Regions from separate parts of the Pectobacterium parvum genome, predicted to be linked through region 4. Evidence: predicted binding sites of a transcription regulator. Region 4 holds the regulator's gene; each other region holds the start of a gene.
The links. The regulator LexA, encoded in region 4, represses DNA repair genes until DNA is damaged. The targets are predictions, from matches to a motif close to TNCTGTATGTACATACAGNA.
Positions count from the first base shown of each region.

Region 1 (3,178 bases), 2.3 Mb from region 4:
CAGTACGCCCACGCGACCATGTTTATTACGCTGCTTGTCCTGCTCTGTTTCAACCTGTTGGGTGAAGGCTTTGACGTTGCGGTGCCACGCATTATCGATACGCTACTCGGGTGTGCCATCGCATGGGCTGCTGTCAGTTTTATCTGGCCGGACTGGCGTTTTCGCGGTCTGCCAACCGTCATCAATAAGACATTGGACGCCAACTGCCGTTATCTTGATGCGATCATGGTTCAATATTATCAGGGGAAAGATAATAGCCTGCCTTATCGCATTGCCCGCCGCGATGCGCATAACTGCGATGCCGAACTGGCATCCGTTGTGTCGAATATGTCTTCAGAACCTCATGCAACCAGAAGTAAGCTGGACAGCGCATTCCGCTTCATGTGCCTGAATCATACGTTACTAAGCTATATTTCGACGCTCGGCGCACATCGCGGGAAAATTACCTCAACGGAAACGCTGCAATTGCTGGATGATGCCGTTTGTCATGTTGATGATGCGCTACACTGCAGCGAAGAAGAAAGTTTGCGTATCAATCAGGGATTGAAAACTATTACCGCCAGCCTTCAATCCCTTTCACCCGAGTCAGACAGTAAAGAATCATTAATTATTCAGCAAATCGGCCTGCTGATCGGTCTCTTACCTGAACTCGTACAGCTAAAAAATGACATGATGGCACAGTAAAAATATGACGTATCTCTTAGTGCTTTGGCCCTTTGGAGACGGCGTTGTTTTTATACCATTCCAACAGTTCATTGCGGATACCGCGAGGGAGTGCCGCCTGATGCGTACCACAAATTGCACCAGCAAGTGCCAATAGTACATTCACACTCAGATTAGCGCGAACCTTCCGCAGCTTGAGATAGCTGTTTTTGGCACCGAAATGCTGTAACTCATCGACATTCTTGATCCCCGCTTTCCACAGCAGCCGTTCGATATCATGGTTAAGATTCGGGAGATCCTTTAACCGCCCGTTGGCACTTCTGACTGCTTGATCATACTGCGCGCCTCCCAGCGCCAGATGGGCGAAATATAGTAGCTGCTCAGATTCTTGCCATAATGCCTCATCGACAAGAAAGTAATTCAAAGGAACAGGCATGCCGCGCTTGGTATAAATCAGATTAGGCATATCACGCTGTTGAAAATATTTTTCATCCTTCTTACTGGCGCGAAGATAAAGCTCCCCTTCCGATACCAGTCCAAAAATCGTTTTATTTGCTGCGATGCTGTAGCCACCAAATTGGGAACGCGAAGTGATGTCCCCCAAAGATGAAAAAGACTGCTGAGATTGCAAAATCCTTTTTTTGCATAATTGCTTCATTGCCATAATCCTTAGTATTGAAATGATCTCTTCCTGAACAATTAAAAATATCTGTAGCAGGAACAAATAATTAACCACAGCCCCGATGCGGCTTCAAACAGTAAATGTGTTTACTGTCTCTTGCATAAGGAATATGCGAAGCGCTTTCAAAAAATCAGGTTGATTTTCACGCACACAGCATATACTGTATGTTTATACAGTGACACTATGGGTAGAACTCATTATGCGTACGCAATCAATCCGCTCTCACAACATCGAGCCATCATCGTTTTCTGCAAATCAACACGCTGCGGTGCCCTCGGTTGCCACAGGTGGAATTATCAGCGAAATCGTGTACAACGCCGATCAGCCCATAGTCACACATCTGTTATTACCGCTCTTACAGCAGCTAGGCACGCAGTCTCGGTGGCTGTTATGGCTTTCCCCTCAGCAAAAATTGAGCCGCCCTTGGGTACAGCAATCTGGGCTCCCGCTGGATAAAATGGTACAACTCCACCACATCAATCCGCTGTTTACAGTTGATGCAATGGAAAGAGCCTTGCTGACAGGGAATTACAGCGCTGTTTTATGCTGGTTACCGCACGAATTGACGGAAGAAGAGAAGCTTCGGTTGCAGCACGCCGCACAGGCAGGTAATACGTATGGCTTTATTATGCGGCCAGAAAGTGCTGGCGGTGACGCCTATAGACTGTTTCCTAGCCTTAAAATTCATTCGACATTGTATCATTAAGTAAATTAAGAATTTTCTCAGCCTCTTAAGGTTATATGTCTTGTCGATCGCCGCAGAGCGGTATTCTGCGGGATTTTTGGGTATATTTAATACAGCTAAAAGACGTAAGATCTGTCAAAAGCATCTACTATTTGTTAGCAAGTATGTATGAATCGTGCGATTTTCTTATGACGTAAATCACATCATACTTGTAACTTTCTCATCACGTTGTAGACTTTAACTCGCTGGAGTTGCTCTTTTATAACGTCAGTTGACTGACAGTGAGTCATAAATAAGGGCAAAGTCTCCGACCAAAGGATTTTAACCAAAGGTTTATTAGCCCTCCGGGTTAATTGCCGATTTGGATGATAATGAGGCGTAAAATGAAAAAAACAGCTATCGCAGTTGCAGTGGCACTGGCTAGCTTCGCGACCGTCGCGCAAGCAGCTCCTAAAGACAATACCTGGTACACCGGTGGTAAACTGGGTGTGTCTCAATTCCATGATACTGGTTTCTACGGCAATGGTTACACCGGTATCAACAACAACCCGATCAAAAGCAAGTTAGGCGCTGGTGCATTTGTTGGTTATCAAGCCAACCCGTACCTGGGCTTTGAAATGGGCTACGATTGGTTGGGCCGCATGAAGTATGCAGGTTCTACTGCTAACCCAGCAGACAGCGCAAGCTTCAAAGCACAGGGCATCCAACTGGCTGCCAAACTGAGCTACCCTGTTATGCCTGATCTGGACGTTTATACTCGTCTGGGCGGTATGGTATGGCGCGCTGACAGCCATGCAGCTACGTCAGTAAACACTGGTACAAGAGCTGACATCAACAACGACGACACTGGCGTTTCTCCGCTGGCTGCAATCGGTGTTGAATACGCTATCGACAAAAACTGGGCTACTCGTGTTGACTACCAATGGGTAAGCAACATTGGTGATGCTGGTACCGTTGGTGCCCGTCCAGACAACCTGCTGATGAGCGTTGGCCTGTCTTACCGTTTCGGCCAGGATGACCGCGTAGCACCAGTTGTTGCTCCGGCTCCGACCCCAGCTCCAGCTCCAGTTGTTGAAACCAAGCGTTTCACACTGAAATCTGACGTCCTGTTCAACTTCAACAAAGCAACGCTGAAAGCAGAAGGCCAG
Region 1 is NZ_CP087392.1:1,963,509-1,966,686, reverse strand. It holds gene yccS (YccS family putative transporter) at 1-684, shown strand, start outside; gene LOZ86_RS08840 (TfoX/Sxy family DNA transformation protein) at 701-1,321, opposite strand; gene sulA (SOS-induced cell division inhibitor SulA) at 1,545-2,051, shown strand; gene ompA (porin OmpA) at 2,414-3,178, shown strand, end outside.
Region 1: a site for LexA is predicted at 1,504-1,523, ahead of sulA (SOS-induced cell division inhibitor SulA). Genes of this name have one in related genera too.

Region 2 (3,178 bases), 430 kb from region 4:
TTCCAGCAGGCGCTCATTGTCGCGCTGATGCAGGCCGATAGACGGCTCATCCAGCACGTACATCACGCCAACCAGTCCGGCACCGATCTGGCTCGCCAGACGAATGCGCTGCGCCTCGCCGCCGGACAGCGTTTCCGCCGAACGGGAGAGCGACAAATAGTTCAGCCCGACATTCACCAGAAACTTGAGTCGATCGCCAATCTCTTTCAGCACTTTCTCGGCGATTTGAGCGCGTTGTCCACTCAGCTTCATGTTCTGGAAAAACGTCATCGCATGGCCGATGCTCATATCGGAAATCTGCGGTAGCGTCGTCTGCTCGACAAACACGTTACGCGCTTCTTCACGCAGGCGCGTTCCGCCACAGCTGGCGCAGGAACGGTTACTGATGAATTTCGCCAGCTCTTCGCGCACCGCCGTGGATTCCGTCTCTTTATAACGGCGCTCCATGTTGTGCAGCACGCCTTCGAACGGATGGCGACGTATCGAGGTATCGCCGCGATCGTTGATATATTTGAATTCGACGTTCTCTTTACCGGAGCCGTACAGAATCACTTTCTGAACCGCGGCGCTCAGGCTTTCAAACGGGGCATCGACGTCAAATTTGTAGTGCTCCGCCAGTGAGCGCAGCATCTGAAAATAGTAGAAGTTGCGACGGTCCCAGCCGCGAATTGCGCCGCCTGCCAGCGACAGCTCGGCATTTTGTACCACGCGGGACGGATCGAAGAACTGCTGTACACCCAGACCATCACAGCTTGGGCACGCGCCCGCCGGATTATTGAACGAGAACATGCGCGGTTCCAGCTCATGCATGCTGTAGCCACACACCGGGCAGGCAAAGTTCGCCGAGAACAGCAGTTCAGGCTGCGTCGGGTCGTCCATATCCGCGACCACCACGCTACCACCAGACAGATCCAGCGCGGTTTCGAATGACTCAGCCAGCCGCTGCGCCAAATCGTCGCGCACTTTAAACCGGTCAACGACGACTTCAATGGTGTGCTTTTTCTGTAATTCCAGCTTCGGCGGATCGGACAGATCGCACACTTCGCCGTCGATACGGGCGCGGATATAGCCCTGTGAAGCCAGGTTTTCCAACGTCTTGCTATGTTCGCCTTTGCGATCTTTCACAATCGGCGCCAGCAGCATCAGGCGTTTGCCTTCCGGCTGCGCCAGCACATTGTCCACCATCTGGCTGACCGTCTGCGCATCCAGCGGCACATCATGCTCTGGGCAGCGCGGTTCACCCACGCGTGCAAACAGCAGACGCAGGTAGTCATGAATTTCGGTAATCGTCCCGACCGTGGAACGCGGGTTATGCGAGGTGGATTTCTGTTCGATAGAGATGGCGGGCGACAGCCCTTCTATATGATCGACGTCCGGTTTTTCCATCAGCGACAGGAACTGACGGGCGTAGGCGGAGAGTGATTCCACATAGCGCCGCTGCCCTTCGGCATACAGCGTGTCAAACGCCAGCGATGACTTACCCGAACCAGACAAACCGGTGATTACAATCAGCTTGTCACGAGGAATTATCAGGTTGATATTCTTTAGATTATGGGTACGAGCACCACGAACTTCGATCTTATCCATTCACACACTTCCCGGAATAAAAACGGTTTGTCATCGCCTCTCGAACGGAGAGAGCCGGTACGAAACCAGCAATTATGGCATAAAAAAAACGCCAGACGCGTTTTTTAACGTCGCTTGCGACGGCCCGATAGGGTGGCAAGCAGGGATAGCTTGCCATAAAAAAAACTGAATGAATATCCAGTATTAAACCCGTTTACTTTGCAAACGCTGCAAATCTTACTTTCATTTCTGAAGCCATTTCGCAGGTATGACAGAGCGTTCCCCACATGGTAAGATTGATCGTTTAGACTTAAAATAAATCTATCGATTCATCAGGAGACGAGCATGGCCAGCAGAGGCGTTAATAAAGTGATTCTTGTCGGGAATCTGGGTCAAGACCCGGAAATCCGCTATATGCCGAATGGTGGTGCAGTTGCCAACATCACGCTGGCTACGTCGGAAAGCTGGCGTGACAAGCAAACCGGTGAGCAGAAAGAGAAGACCGAATGGCACCGCGTGGTCCTGTTCGGCAAACTGGCAGAAGTCGCGGGCGAATACCTGCGTAAAGGCTCTCAGGTTTACATCGAAGGCGCACTGCAAACCCGTAAATGGGCCGATCAGGCTGGCGTAGAGCGCTACACCACCGAAGTCGTCGTTAACGTCGGCGGCACCATGCAAATGCTGGGTGGACGCCAAGGCGGCGGCGCACCAGCAGGCGGTGGCAATGCAGGTGGCGGTCAGCAACAAGGCGGTTGGGGTCAACCTCAGCAGCCGCAGGGCGGCAACCAGTTCAGCGGCGGTGCGCAGTCTCAACAGCGTCCTGCACAGAACAATGCTTCCGCAAACAATGCTCCAGCGCAAAGCAACGAACCACCAATGGATTTCGACGACGACATTCCGTTCTGAAGATGACCTTAGAGTTATTAGTAAAGAATTAAATATAAGTCCCGTTATTACGGGGCTTTTTATTTACCAAGGCTGAGTCAGCGTCTCAAAGCTCACCAGATTTGATTACACAACGGTAACCCTGTCGTACAAAATCATTAATGAAATCCCCACCCCAAGTTATAAAATATTAAGATAAATAATTAATAAAAATCTATATTGTCATTATCGCTCTGCGTATATTATTTATTGAATAATAAAATTATCACAAAAAAAATAAATACAAATAAATATTTTACACTTTATGTCATTATTTTTTAGGTAACCACTAAAGACATCGTTATCAAAATAACTTATGAAATATGAATAATTATGCCCCTCGCAAAAAATGATCTAGCTAATAATTTACATGGTTACAATAAGGTCATTTAAAAATAAAAACAATGAGATAAAAAACAATAGTCACAAGCTATTTTTATATCATCAACATTGACAAAACCATTCATTGGATATAAATTAATATTGCACCAATTTTATTAAATAGCTAACAAAAACATCCCTGAAATAAAACATCGCTACAATTACTTATTAATAAGGATAAGCTATGTCCACTACAAAATTTCAAGTTGTCAAAATTCAATCAGGTTCACCACAACATATAGATTTCGGAACTCGTGTACTTAATGCCTCTGTCGCAGTTCAAGCCTTTGAACTTTCTTTCGGTAAT
Region 2 is NZ_CP087392.1:3,912,968-3,916,145, forward strand. It holds gene uvrA (excinuclease ABC subunit UvrA) at 1-1,587, opposite strand, end outside; gene ssb1 (single-stranded DNA-binding protein SSB1) at 1,912-2,472, shown strand; gene LOZ86_RS17695 (hypothetical protein) at 3,056-3,178, shown strand, end outside.
Region 2: a site for LexA is predicted at 1,751-1,770, ahead of uvrA (excinuclease ABC subunit UvrA). Genes of this name have one in related genera too.

Region 3 (3,178 bases), 550 kb from region 4:
TTCTTCCAACGCCTGCGTTAAACGGGAGCGCTCACGCTCGCTGTCCAGACTCGATGCGGGGAAAACCTGTTCCAGAGAAGGCTGGGTGCAATCCTGCCAGCCAGGGGCAATCGCCACACCGGGTGCAGCTACCAGCGCTTTAACGCGCGTCTGACGGTATTGACCGAAGAGCGTTTTTATCTGTGAAAGGGAAAGAATAGCGGCCATCTGCGTGGCCAGCGTCACCATGAACGACTCTTCGTTTTTATCAAACTGACGATGTTCACGCTGCTGCACCACCAGTACGCCCAGCAGGTGGCGACGGTAGATAATAGGAACGCCAAGAAAAGAGCGGAAATGTTGCTCTTTCACAGCGGGGATATATTTAAAGCTGGGATGCGCACGAGCATCAGCCAGATTGATGGGCTCAGCACGTTGCCCGACCAGCCCGACAATGCCTTGCCCAAACGCCAGCGTAACCGTGCGCCCGCGCGGCTTTTTCAACCCGCGCGTTGCCATCAGGTAATAACATTGACGATCGTGATCGGCCAGATAAATGGAACAGACTTCCGTGTCCATAGCCTGACAGGTCTCATTGACCAGAATGTCCAGCGCATCACTAAGGCGGGCCGTTGCCGCAACGTTTTCGACAATTTCTCGCAAGCGCGTGAGCATAATGTGCCTGAATTACCCTCTTTTTCGCCGGGGACCGGATGGCGTAACCACCCGAGCCGCAACACTCTCCTGAAGCAGTATCACCGGATTGATAAATTCCTTCATCACGCGACGATACACATCTCGCTTAAAAGAGACGACCTGACGTACCGGATACCAGTAACTCACCCAGCGCCAGCCATCAAATTCCGGCGTGCCGCTGCTCTGCATATTGATATCCGACTCATTACACATCAACTGTAGCAAAAACCATTTCTGCTTTTGGCCGATACAGACCGGTTTTGTATCCCAACGCACCAAACGCTTTGGTAATTTATAGCGTAACCAGTTACGGGTAGATGCCAATACGCGCACATCCTTTTTTCTTAACCCGACTTCTTCAAACAGTTCGCGGTACATCGCCTGCTCAGCACTTTCACCGGGGTTAATCCCCCCCTGCGGAAACTGCCAGGAGTGCTGACCATAGCGCCGGGCCCACATCACCTGCCCCTGCCGATTACAAATTACAATACCAACGTTTGGGCGGTAGCCATCATCATCGATCACCGGACTACCTCGATAAACATCAATGCAAAGATGACCTGATTGTTTCACACTCCCGTCAGGTGGTAAACCACTGCTTAGAAAGCATGTGATACGAATAAAAGTAAGATAACCCACAGATAAGATCAAAGTTATAAACATGTGAAGACCGGAATCGGCAATTTATTCACTTTTTCTGTGGACATCTTTGTGCAGAACCCATGAAGAAGTGAGTAAAACTCATTTTTAATGAAGAAAAAATATTAATGCGAATTAGAAAATAGTGCTTTTTATTCATTAAATTACAAACCATTTCACTTGAAATTGCGACCCCTTATTTTTTGTTCAAATGGCATACAACGCAAGATTGGCGAAAGATCGCACTATGCCGATTTTATCCACAGGGAATACCTCAAAGTCAGGCAATAAATAGGCAAAAACAGCAAAAAGGTCGGGAGTCAAGGCTGTAAATCGAACCAGTAATTCATGTTTATGTGGGTTATCCAAGAAATCTGTGGATAACCTAGTGTAAGATCCTGTTTATTGTCGGTGGCTACACGTGCACAGTTTGCAAAACAGTGTTAAGTGATCGCCATCACACTAAAAAAAAGCACTACGAATCATGCTATTATTGTTTTTCTCCACAGTTTTTCAGGCTGTGCGTTGGTATTCTCTATCTATTGTATTTTTTTTGAGCGGAAAAATATCGGGCTATACGCTATGAATTCACCCACGGTTCACACGACTGCGCCGCCAAGTGAGCACACGTTGCTGGAACGCGCGCAATCCCTCGCGGGTTATAATCTCGCGGAATTAGCGGACATCGCTCGCCTGCCCCTTCCTGCCAACCTGAAACGTGATAAAGGCTGGATTGGTATCTTGCTGGAGCGTTTTCTGGGTGCAAGCGCAGGTAGCAAGCCCGAGCAAGATTTCCCCGACATCGGCGTTGAGCTAAAAACTATCCCCATTGATGAACAGGGCAAACCGCTGGAAACCACGTTCGTCTGCGTCGCACCGTTAACAGGCAACAGCGGCGTGACGTGGGAAAGCAGCCACGTACGACACAAGCTCGCGCGGGTACTGTGGATTCCGGTGGAAGGCTCGCGACACATTCCGCTGGGGGAACGCCGTATTGGCACCCCGCTGATCTGGAGCCCCAATGAAGAAGAAGAGGAACAGCTGCGCTGCGATTGGGAAGAGTTGATGGATCTGATCGTGCTTGGTCGGGTAGAAAGCATCACCGCCCGACATGGTGAAGTGCTACAGTTACGCCCCAAAGCGGCAAATAGCCGGGCATTAACCGAGGCAATTGGCGAATTTGGTCAACCGATTCTGACCTTGCCACGCGGCTTCTACCTGAAAAAAACCTTTACCGCGCCGCTACTGGCCCGCCACTTTATGCAGCTCAGCAGCTGAATTTCATTAGCACGATGCTTCACCAGCGCCCCGCTTCATCGTACACTAACCTTATACGCCGCACTCTATTACGCAGCAATCGTGCGACAAGGGAATCGATCTGGGAAAAGCCTGACGCCGACCCAGAGTAAAAAACCAGAGCAAAAGGGACACCAGCACACGGCTGCAATGCGAAGTATGACGAGTATATTTTCACGACATCACACTTTCGCTTGCTTAGTCCCCGATCTGGCAGAGTATAATATCGTTTACGTTTCGTTTAAGGTGTGTTGATATAATGTTTGATTGGATTGTTGATCCGAACGCATGGTTGGCATTGGGAACGCTGACTATTCTGGAAATCGTTCTTGGGATCGATAACATTATTTTCCTGTCTCTGGTTGTCGCCAAACTGCCTAAAGCCCAGCAAAACAAAGCTCGCCGCATCGGGCTGATGGGTGCGATGTTAATGCGTTTGGGGCTACTCGCTTCTATTGCCTGGGTCATGCGTCTGACTGACCCGCTGTTTACCGCATTCGACAACGAGATTTCCACGCGCGATCTGATTCTGTTCTTCGGGGGGCTCTTCCTGATTTGGAAGTCGAGT
Region 3 is NZ_CP087392.1:3,799,378-3,802,555, forward strand. It holds gene ptsP (phosphoenolpyruvate--protein phosphotransferase) at 1-654, opposite strand, end outside; gene rppH (RNA pyrophosphohydrolase) at 667-1,200, opposite strand; gene mutH (DNA mismatch repair endonuclease MutH) at 1,897-2,592, shown strand; gene LOZ86_RS17140 (TerC family protein) at 2,870-3,178, shown strand, end outside.
Region 3: a site for LexA is predicted at 1,639-1,658, ahead of mutH (DNA mismatch repair endonuclease MutH). Genes of this name have one in related genera too.

Region 4 (3,178 bases):
GCCTTATGGCACAGCAGTCCGGTGCTATCAGCGCTTATGACCTGCTGGACCTGTTGCGCGTTTCTGAACCTCAGGCGAAACCGCCAACTGTCTATCGCGCGCTGGATTTTCTGCTGGAACAAGGCTTCATTCATCGCGTCGAATCAAACAACAGCTACGTGCTGTGTCACCATATTGAAGACCACAGCCACACGTCCGCCCTTTTCATCTGCGACCGCTGCGGACAGGTTACAGAACGTCAAACCGAAGGTGTGGAAGAAACGCTGCGTAGTCTGGCACAGCAGTCAGGGTTTACGTTGCGTCACAGCGTGGTGGAAGCACACGGCTTGTGTGGAGGCTGTCAGGAAGTTGCATCATGCAAACAGCCGGATCATTGCGATCACGACCATACTGTTCCCATTAAAAAACGATAGCCCAGGGGCTATCGTTTTTTCTGTGGAGAGACATCACTGTTGTGACCAGTGATAGCTACCAATGATAGTTACCAGTGATATTTATGGTGATCTTCCCAGTGTTTCACTTCTTTCTCTGCCGCTTCTTTTTCGTACCCGTAACGTTCCTGGATTCTACCCACCAGTTGGTCACGTTTACCTTCGATGACCGTCAGATCGTCATCCGTTAATTTGCCCCATTGCTCTTTCGCTTTACCTTTAAACTGTTTCCAGTTACCGCTGGCTTGGTCTTTATTCATAAGAATCTCCGTACCTTAGGTGAATTGCGCATAAAAAATCGTGACTACCGACTTATGCATCAGTTTCAGATAAATAGATTTATTCAGTAAGCAGCATCATAAATATGTGAACCATGACGGTGCTCTTCGCCACTGTCTCCCTTGATTACTGGGCTATCTCAATGTGATGGCTAATGATCAATCGGCAAACGATTAATCAAGATAAAAATGCTTACCTTGCTAAAAATTATAGTCGAATATTTCACTTAAAAGATAAAACCAGGAATTTGTGACTGGAATGGGCGTTGAGAAAGGGAAAATGACCGCAAAAAGCAGTGAAAAAACAGAAGGATAATGGGGATCGTAGAAACGCGCACGAAATGTAACTAAATATATATATCTGGCAGATTGGCAGATTAACACACAGAACATGATGCACTGATCCAGACTGGCGAGCAGTGCATCTCTGCGAACGGTTAGCTCCAGTCGCTATTACGAATGACGCCAACCGCTAAACCTTCTATCGAAAAGCTTTGCTGGCGCAGATCGACAACGATGGGGGAGAACTCTTCATTTTCAGCGATAAGGTGCACCGTATTGCCCTGCTTTTTCAGGCGCTTCACCGTCACTTCATCGTCAATACGCGCCACGACGATCTGGCCGTTGCGCACATCTTCCGTTTTATGTACAGCCAGCAAATCGCCATCCAATATACCGATATTTTTCATCGACATGCCGCTCACTCGCAGCAAAAAATCAGCGCTGGGTTTGAACATCGCAGAGTCAACCTGATAGCGACATTCAATATGTTCCTGTGCCAGCAGAGGTTCACCTGCGGCGACGCGACCAACCAGAGGAATGCCCGTCTCTTCTTCCATCAGCAGACGAATACCGCGTGAAGCACCCGATACAATTTCAATCACGCCTTTACGCGCCAGCGCTTTCAAATGTTCTTCAGCCGCATTGGGAGAGCGAAACCCCAGCTGTTGAGCAATTTCCGCGCGCGTTGGCGGCATCCCAGTGTGCGCAATATGATCGCGGATCAGCTCATAAACCTGCTGCTGCCTTGCTGTTAATACTTTCATTCCGCCCCCTGGTTGTTTATACAGTCTTTCTGTGAGTATATACAGGTAAGGCACAATTGGGAATCGGGATATAGGCAAAGCCCTGACTTTTACTCATTTATGCGTACCGTCAGGCAAAATGTTGCCAGAGGATACTGCCCCAGACGACAGCGGCTAACAAGATGGCAACAAAGACAGCCGCCGAGCCGATATCTTTCGCCCGACCGGATAATTCATGGTGCTCGAGACCAATGCGATCAACAACCGCTTCAATGGCGCTGTTGGCCAGCTCAAACAGCATAATCAGTACCACAGACACAATCAGCAGGAGCTTCTCGACCAGCGTAACCGGCAGTAAACATGCGATAATGACGCCGACAAGGGTCAGTATCGTTTCCTGACGAAACGCCGCCTCATGCTCCCACGCCTGCTTCAGCCCCTTAAAGGAATAACCGGTCGCCTTAATAATCCGGGTCATCCCCGTTGCTTTATTCATTTGTTCTCCATTATTTATGTAAAATAGTTCGCATTTTAACGCACCTACGTTGTCTCATCACCACAGATCTCCAGCGCAGTTTCTGGTATCCTTGCGGCGCATTGCTAACAAGAGGCTCCACGTTGTTATGTCAGGTTGGCGTAAAATTTACTATAAATTATTGAATCTCCCACTGAAACTGCTAGTGAAAAGCAAAATTATTCCCGCAGATCCGGTGGTCGAGTTGGGGTTAGATCCCTCACGTCCTATACTCTATGTTCTGCCTTATAACTCTCAGGCGGATCTCTTAACGCTACGTGCGAAGTGCTTGGCATTAGGGTTACCCGATCCTTCGCTGCCGTTCGAATTCAATGGCGTCGAACTTCCCAGCCACGTCTTTATTAATGACGGGCCACGCGTCTTCCGCTATTACGTTCCCAAGCAGAAATCCGTCAAGCTGTTCCACGACTATCTGGACCTGCATCGTGCCAATCCAGATTTAGACGTACAGATGGTGCCGGTTTCCGTGATGTTTGGGCGATCCCCAGGTCGGGAAGGCCATTCGCAGGCCGCGCCACACCTGCGTTTGCTCAACGGCATCGAGAAATTCTTTGCCGTCCTGTGGCTAGGCCGTGACAGCTTTGTCCGCTTCTCCAGCCCGGTCTCGCTACGCTATATGGCGACCGAGCACGGCACGGACAAAACCATAGCCCACAAGCTGGCACGCGTCGCGCGTATGCACTTCTCACGCCAGCGTTTGGCGGCAGTTGGGCCGCGCTTGCCAGTGCGTCAGGAACTATTTAACAAGCTGCTTGATTCCAAAGCGATCAAGAAAGCCGTAGACGATGAGGCGCGCAGCAAGAAGATTTCTCATGAGAAAGCGCAGCAAAACGCGATTGCGCTGATGGAAGAAATCGCCGCCGACTTCTCCTACGAAGCCGTGCGTTTGTCGGATCGTGTATTGAGCTG
Region 4 is NZ_CP087392.1:4,345,763-4,348,940, forward strand. It holds gene zur (zinc uptake transcriptional repressor Zur) at 1-413, shown strand, start outside; gene LOZ86_RS19560 (CsbD family protein) at 482-691, opposite strand; gene lexA (transcriptional repressor LexA) at 1,147-1,755, opposite strand; gene LOZ86_RS19570 (diacylglycerol kinase) at 1,865-2,230, opposite strand; gene plsB (glycerol-3-phosphate 1-O-acyltransferase PlsB) at 2,358-3,178, shown strand, end outside.